DNA from 3 places in the Bacillus sp. WC2507 genome. Region 1 is predicted to be linked to each of the others. Evidence: predicted binding sites of a transcription regulator. Region 1 holds the regulator's gene; each other region holds the start of a gene.
The links. Region 1 encodes LexA, which represses DNA repair genes until DNA is damaged. Its sites were predicted from a motif close to CGAACATATGTTCG; they were not measured.

Region 1 (2,280 bases):
ACGCAAAATAATAACTGGAAAGTTATTAAATAACGAATTTAACAATAAAAAAGATGGGCAGCTATGCCCATCTTTTAATTTAATTTTGCATTATCTTGCTTTTTTAAAGCTTTTAATTTCGCCGGTGTAACATCAGTACCTTCTTCGTTAACAACTTTAATTCCTTTAAGTTCGTTTAACATATTTTGACGAAATCCTTTTAAATATTGTTCACGTAGCGATTGGCGCTCACGTTGTTCTTCTTCAGTTAAGCCTTCAGCTTTTGCTTTTTTCGCTAAGAAGTTAATGCGTTCAATGAGTTCGTGACTTTGCATCTCGAATCCCCCTTTTACTCAAAACTGATTATTATCATACAATAGTTAGTCCTCTTTATCAAGCAATTGCTTTGTATATTCTACATATCTTCGATGTACAGTTGCTTTTGAAACATTATGACCAAATCCACGAAGCGTGGCCGCAATTTCTTCGAAAGTAAGTTCACTTTTGCGTAAGCGCACAATTTCTTCAATTGGCACCTCTTTTTTCTCTCGGCCTACGCTTAAATTACGATTTTTTAAATTATTTTCGGGACGATAGCCCTTTTCTACTGCGCGTTGCATGCCACGTTTAATTTTCAAGTTATGAATCTTTCTTTGATACTCTTCAACAATGCCAATAATATCTAAAACCATCGAATCAGAATCCGACAATTGTAATTCTCCATTATGCGTATGCGTATATACTTTTATTCCCTCTTTATGTAAACAGTGCATTAATGCAATTTTCGCATTCCCCCTACCAAGGCGCGTTTCATCTTGTATGAGTAGCACATCGATTTGTTCGTCTCGAATTGTATCTAGCACTTCTAATATGCCGTCACGTTCAATTGTATAGCCACTAGCCTGCTCTTCAATCACCTTAATAACATTCATTTGATAGCGCTCAGCTAAATGCAATAATTCATCTTTTTGACGTAATAATGATGTTTCTTGTGCTTCTTTTGTTGTACTCACACGCGCATAAATAATTGCATTCATTATGAACCCCTCTTTCTCACTATTATTTCCCTCCAGTGTAACATAAATTCGCCTTTTGTTCGAACTTATGTTTGTAGAATGTTTTTTCGCATGTTATACTTATTAATAAGAAAAATGAAAGAAAACGAGGTGTTAGAAAACATGGAAAAGTTAACGAAACGCCAGCAAGACATTCTCGACTTTATTAAGCTAAAAGTACAAGAAAAAGGATATCCACCTTCCGTACGTGAAATCGGTCAAGCAGTCGGCCTCGCTTCTAGTTCTACAGTGCACGGACATTTATCACGACTAGAAGAAAAAGGATATATTCGACGCGATCCAACAAAACCACGAGCAATTGAAATTTTAGGTGACGATCGAATGGATGCAGAAACACAATCTGTTATTCAAGTTCCTATTATCGGAAAAGTTACTGCTGGATTACCGATTACAGCAGTTGAAAGTGTAGAAGATCACTTCCCACTTCCAGCTAGCATTGTTGCTGGAGCAGATCAAGTGTTCATGTTACGTATTTCTGGAGATAGTATGATTGAAGCTGGTATTTTCGACGGGGATTTAGTTGTTGTTCGCCAACAACAGTCTGCATATAACGGTGAAATTGTAGTAGCTTTAACAGAAGATAACGAAGCAACTGTTAAACGTTTCTATAAAGAAAAAGACCATTTCCGTCTACAACCGGAAAACTCTTCATTAGAGCCTATTATTTTAAAACAAGTGTCAGTTATCGGAAAAGTAATTGGTGTATATCGTGATTTACATTAAAAAATAATAAAAAGAAGATAATCACCTTATTTATATAGGTGACTATCTTCTTTTTTGTATTTTGATAGATTTTCATACATTCTATTTCTTATGAACGAATTTCAATCGTCACATCGCCAGCAGTTGTTTTACCACTAATCTTTTTACTACCATTGCCAATTGTTATATTTTTATTTTCTTCATTAAAAATCATCACGTCTCCAGCAGCGCTTTGCCCAGTTATAACTGCATCTTGTGGTTTTTCCAATAAAGTAATATCTACATCCCCAGCGGTTGAACTTGCCTCCACATCATATTTAGGATCATGATCCATAATATGCACTTCCCCACTAGCCGTCTTCGCTGTTACTTTCCCTATTACTTTTTTAAAGTTCAGCTCACCAGCTTTTGTAGATCCCTCCACACTCTTAGCTGTGACATGTTTCAAATCTACTTCTCCAGCAAGCGTTTCAACACTTACACGATCACTTTTCACATCACTTATTTCTATTTGTCCAGCAGA
Region 2 (2,280 bases), 1.4 Mb from region 1:
ATTTCAATACGTTCTAACGTTTTAATTTCAGAGTGAAGATAGTTCACTTTAATTCCTACATCTTTTAAGTAGTCCGTTAAATCCTCTGACATCTTCTTCGTTAAAGTCGTAATTAATACACGTTCATTTTTCGCAATGCGATCTTGAATCTCTCCTAATAAATCGTCAATTTGCCCTTCAATTGGTCGTATATCGATTGGTGGATCTAAAAGCCCTGTTGGACGAATAATTTGTTCTATTACTTCTGGTGACTGCTCTAACTCATACGGTCCTGGCGTTGCCGAAACGTAAATAACTTGATTCGTTTTCTCTTCAAATTCATCAAACATGAGCGGTCTATTATCTAAAGCTGATGGCAGACGGAATCCATGATCCACAAGCACTTGCTTACGTGCTTGGTCCCCGTTATACATCGCTCTTACTTGCGGTACTGATACGTGCGACTCATCCATAACGATTAAGAAATCTTCCGGGAAATAGTCTAATAACGTATACGGCGTTGCACCTGCTGGTCGAAGCGTTAAATGGCGGGAATAGTTTTCAATCCCTGAACAAAAGCCCATCTCGCGCATCATTTCTAAATCATAACGTGTACGTTGCTCTATACGCTGCGCTTCTAACAACTTGCCATTATCATTTAATTCCTTTAAACGCTCTTCTAATTCTTTTTCGATATTTTCAATAGCGACCTTCATCTTTTCTTCACGTGTAACGAAGTGAGATGCTGGGAAGATTGCTACATGATCACGTTCTGCTAATACTTCACCTGTTAACGCATTTACTTCGCGAATACGATCAATTTCATCGCCGAAAAATTCAATTCGAATACAATGCTCGTCAAGTGATGCTGGGAAGATTTCAACTACATCTCCGCGCACACGGAATGTACCACGCTTGAAATCAATATCATTACGTCCATACTGCACATCAACAAGTTCACGAAGCAATTGATTACGGTCCTTTTCCATACCAACTCGAAGTGAAACAACTAACTCGCGGTATTCTTCTGGAGAACCTAAACCATATATACACGAAACACTCGCAACAATAATCACATCATCCCGTTCAAATAATGAAGACGTTGCTGAGTGACGCAATTTATCAATTTCATCATTAATCTGCGCGTCTTTTTCAATAAACGTATCTGTTTGTGGCACATACGCTTCCGGCTGATAATAATCGTAATAACTAACAAAATACTCAACTGCATTATTCGGGAAAAAGTCTTTCAACTCACTATATAACTGTCCCGCTAACGTTTTATTATGAGCCATGACAAGTGTTGGCTTCTGCACTTCTTTAATGACATTTGAAATCGTAAATGTCTTACCCGTCCCTGTCGCTCCAAGCAACACTTGCTTTTTCTTTCCACTATTAATTCCTTCTACAAGCTTCTCTATAGCTACCGGCTGATCACCTTGCGGGGAATACGCTGAGATAATTTCAAATTGATGTTCCAAGTAAAATCCGACCTCCTCATAAAAAATCTGTATTATTATTTTACCACGAATGCCCATAAAAAACCTAAAAAAACGAACAGATATTCGGTAAAATTTTCGACAATATATACATAGAAAAAGGAAGGAGTCAAATCTTCCTTCCTCTACTAACTCTATTTTTTAGGTACATATAATAAGTCATATCCATTGCGCCCATTTTCATTCGCACAGTCTATTAACCTATAAGCCGTTTGTGATTCACGTTGCTCTTTAACAATCCTTTTACAGCTATCTTTATGTAACCCTTTATCCTTCCCAGCAAATTTGTCTTTTCTATTATCTGACACATAAAATATATCGTTCCCACTATACTCTAACGTTTGAAAAATCGGGTCCCCTTCAAGGGTATACTGTACAATTCTTATTTTATCAACTTCCCTTTGCTCGACATTCCAAACGAACTTTTCAAATTTATCTAGATTGGAAATCCTGGTTCCCTTTACAATGACATCGTTCTTCTTATCAATTGTAGTGTTAGATGGTGAACATGCTACTAAACTAAAAAGAAATAGACATATAAAACTGATTCTTCTTCCTATTGTCATCCTCTCCTATAAAAATTATTTGTATACCCAAAAGCTACTTTCAACTATGAAAGTAGCTTTTCTTTTCCTTTCTCCTTCTTCGGAAAAATCACATATGAAAATGAAATCGCTGTATCAACTAAAAATATAATTGCCCACACTTGGCTCACGCGACTTGCAGCTTTATTTAAAACAATTCCTGACTCTAACCAATTGCCCCATTGTTCAAATGGAATCAATCCGTACGCGAAGAAAAA
Region 3 (2,280 bases), 570 kb from region 1:
TCTTTTGCATCTTGTGTTAAGATTGGACGCGAAACCTTTGTTTGCTCCTGTATCATTTCTTTAATACAGGCGAACTGCTCTGGCATACTAGCAAACGGTTGCCACTTTACCATACCTCTTCCTTTTGGCATATTAGCATTCTTCACGATTTGTGCCCTCCTAATAATGTGTTTCTATATCTTGCTGTTGCGACGCTTGTGTAGGAAATCCCACGTAAAATACTGTTCTTACCAAATCGTGTTCGAATTTCGTCCATGACCTTCGTTAATCGCATTTCTTTTTCTCTTTGTATAATGTTATCGAAAAGTGAAATTTGCTCTTCTCCTTCATTTATTAAATTAGTTAGCGAAATACTTATTGATCGTATCGGTTCTCCTGTATGTCTCTCGTATAAAAAATAGGTACAAACATTATATATATCCATCGTTACATTTGTTGCTCTGTTTAACGTATGTGCTTTTTTTATTCCTCCTCCGTATTCCTTACTATATCCGACTGAAAAATGGATCGTTTGCGCGCATTTCTTTTCTCGTCTCAACCTGTAACAAACTTCCTCTATATGCTCTAATAAAATAACGGTGAACTCTTCTATCGCATAATCACGAAATAATATTTGGCTTTTTGCTATAGATGTTGTCGCTGGAACATATTTCTCTGCTATTCTGCTAAAATCAATCCCATTACTATGTAAATGTAATTCTTCTCCTATTACACCAAATGATTGTTTTAAATACTTCAATGGGTACTCTGCTAAATCCCCAATCGTATGTATACCTTTTCGATTTAATTTCATTTCCGTTTTATACGATATACCCCAAAATTTACTGAGCGGTCTAATACCCCATAACTTCTCGGGTATATCGTCATATGTCCACTGCACTATTCCATCCCGATTCTTTTTTGCTTCCACATCCATCGCTACTTTACTCAATAATAAATTCGGACCAATACCAATCGTACTTTCAATTCGCGTACGTTCATATATTTCTCTCTTAAATTTTAATGCAAACTCACGCGGATTACTCGCAAACAAATGAATACTTGCGGTCATATCCATGAAAAACTCATCGATACTATATTGATGAAAATCTTCCGGCGCAACATACTGTAAAGCTAAGCCTGTTATATAAGTTGAACACTTCATATACGTATGCATAATCGGATTCACAATAATAATATCCGGCCGCTTCGGTATTTCGTACAACCGTGCCATCTTCTTAATTCCTAACGCTTTTAATGGTGGTGTTGCCGCTAATACAATTGATCCACTCCGGTTTACATCTCCTACGACAGCCAATTTTGTATATCGTGGATCAAGTCCTTTTTTAATACATGACACGCTTGCATAAAAGCTACGAAGATCTACACATAAAATAATACGATTCGGTAAAAGAGAATAATCATACAAGGTTATCACTCCTCACAAAAGAACATTTGTTCTTATTATATACGAACTTACGTTCTTTTTAAAGGTATTTCTATGAAAATTTTGGTTAAAATAACCTTACAACTCTTTTTAAGAAAAACTTAAGAAAATCTCCCTTTATTCATAAGAATTTTTTTCTATACTGAAGCATGTAAATGAACAAGAGGAGAAACGATCATGAAGAAATTTGTAATTTGCATAGTAGGAATAGGTCTTCCTATATACTTACTACCCTTCATATTACGCGGGGATTTAGACAGATTTAATCCGATTGCTGAAGAAAAAAATGTATACGCCATTGCGAAAGGACATGGCGTTCCGGATTACCATCATAAAGGAAGAGCTATGTACTCGCTAAACGGTGTTGATGAATTAAGGAATGAGAGAGAATATAAAGTGGGGACGAACACCCCTAATGATTTTATAAGAAAAACTTACTTAAAAATTCATGTAAAAGGAAAGTATGTGTATTCTTACGACATTATCACTGAAGAGGATATTCCGGAGAAAATTCGAGGGCGATTGGAAATAGCAGATAAATAAAAAAGCCTACTCGTATTGAACTGCACCCCAATTGTTAGACACAGTCTAACAATTGGGGTGCAGTTTTTTTATGACAAAATTTACGAAGGATTCAAGGTTAAAGCTCGTTCAAGGATTTAATCCAAAAACAATTTCTCAAGCAGAATATGCAAAACAGATGCATATTACAAAGGCGCAATTTCAATACTGGTTGCGCTTATACGAACTCCATGGAGAAGAAGGTTTACACGAGGTCTATACAAATTACACCGTAGAGTTTAAACTAAACGTACTAAATTTTATGGCTCAATCGGGTATATCGTTAATGGATA

Region 2: uvrB (excinuclease ABC subunit B) is a predicted target of LexA. The motif match lies at 1,534-1,547, and genes of this name have one in related genera.
Region 3: ACUN28_RS14050 (Y-family DNA polymerase) is a predicted target of LexA. The motif match lies at 1,451-1,464, and genes of this name have one in related genera.

What each region holds. Positions count from the first base shown of each region.
Region 1 is NZ_JBQXPN010000001.1:2,061,338-2,063,617, reverse strand. It holds gene ACUN28_RS11000 (bifunctional metallophosphatase/5'-nucleotidase) at 1-33, shown strand, start outside; gene ACUN28_RS10995 (DUF896 domain-containing protein) at 75-314, opposite strand; gene ACUN28_RS10990 (YneB family resolvase-like protein) at 360-1,016, opposite strand; gene lexA (transcriptional repressor LexA) at 1,158-1,778, shown strand; gene ACUN28_RS10980 (DUF4097 family beta strand repeat-containing protein) at 1,867-2,280, opposite strand, start outside.
Region 2 is NZ_JBQXPN010000001.1:626,647-628,926, reverse strand. It holds gene uvrB (excinuclease ABC subunit B) at 1-1,460, opposite strand, end outside; gene ACUN28_RS03285 (DUF4362 domain-containing protein) at 1,613-2,044, opposite strand; gene ACUN28_RS03280 (hypothetical protein) at 2,089-2,280, opposite strand, start outside.
Region 3 is NZ_JBQXPN010000001.1:2,633,676-2,635,955, reverse strand. It holds gene ACUN28_RS14055 (YolD-like family protein) at 1-146, opposite strand, end outside; gene ACUN28_RS14050 (Y-family DNA polymerase) at 143-1,408, opposite strand; gene ACUN28_RS14045 (YxeA family protein) at 1,604-1,969, shown strand; one part of gene ACUN28_RS14040 (IS3 family transposase) at 2,040-2,280, shown strand, end outside.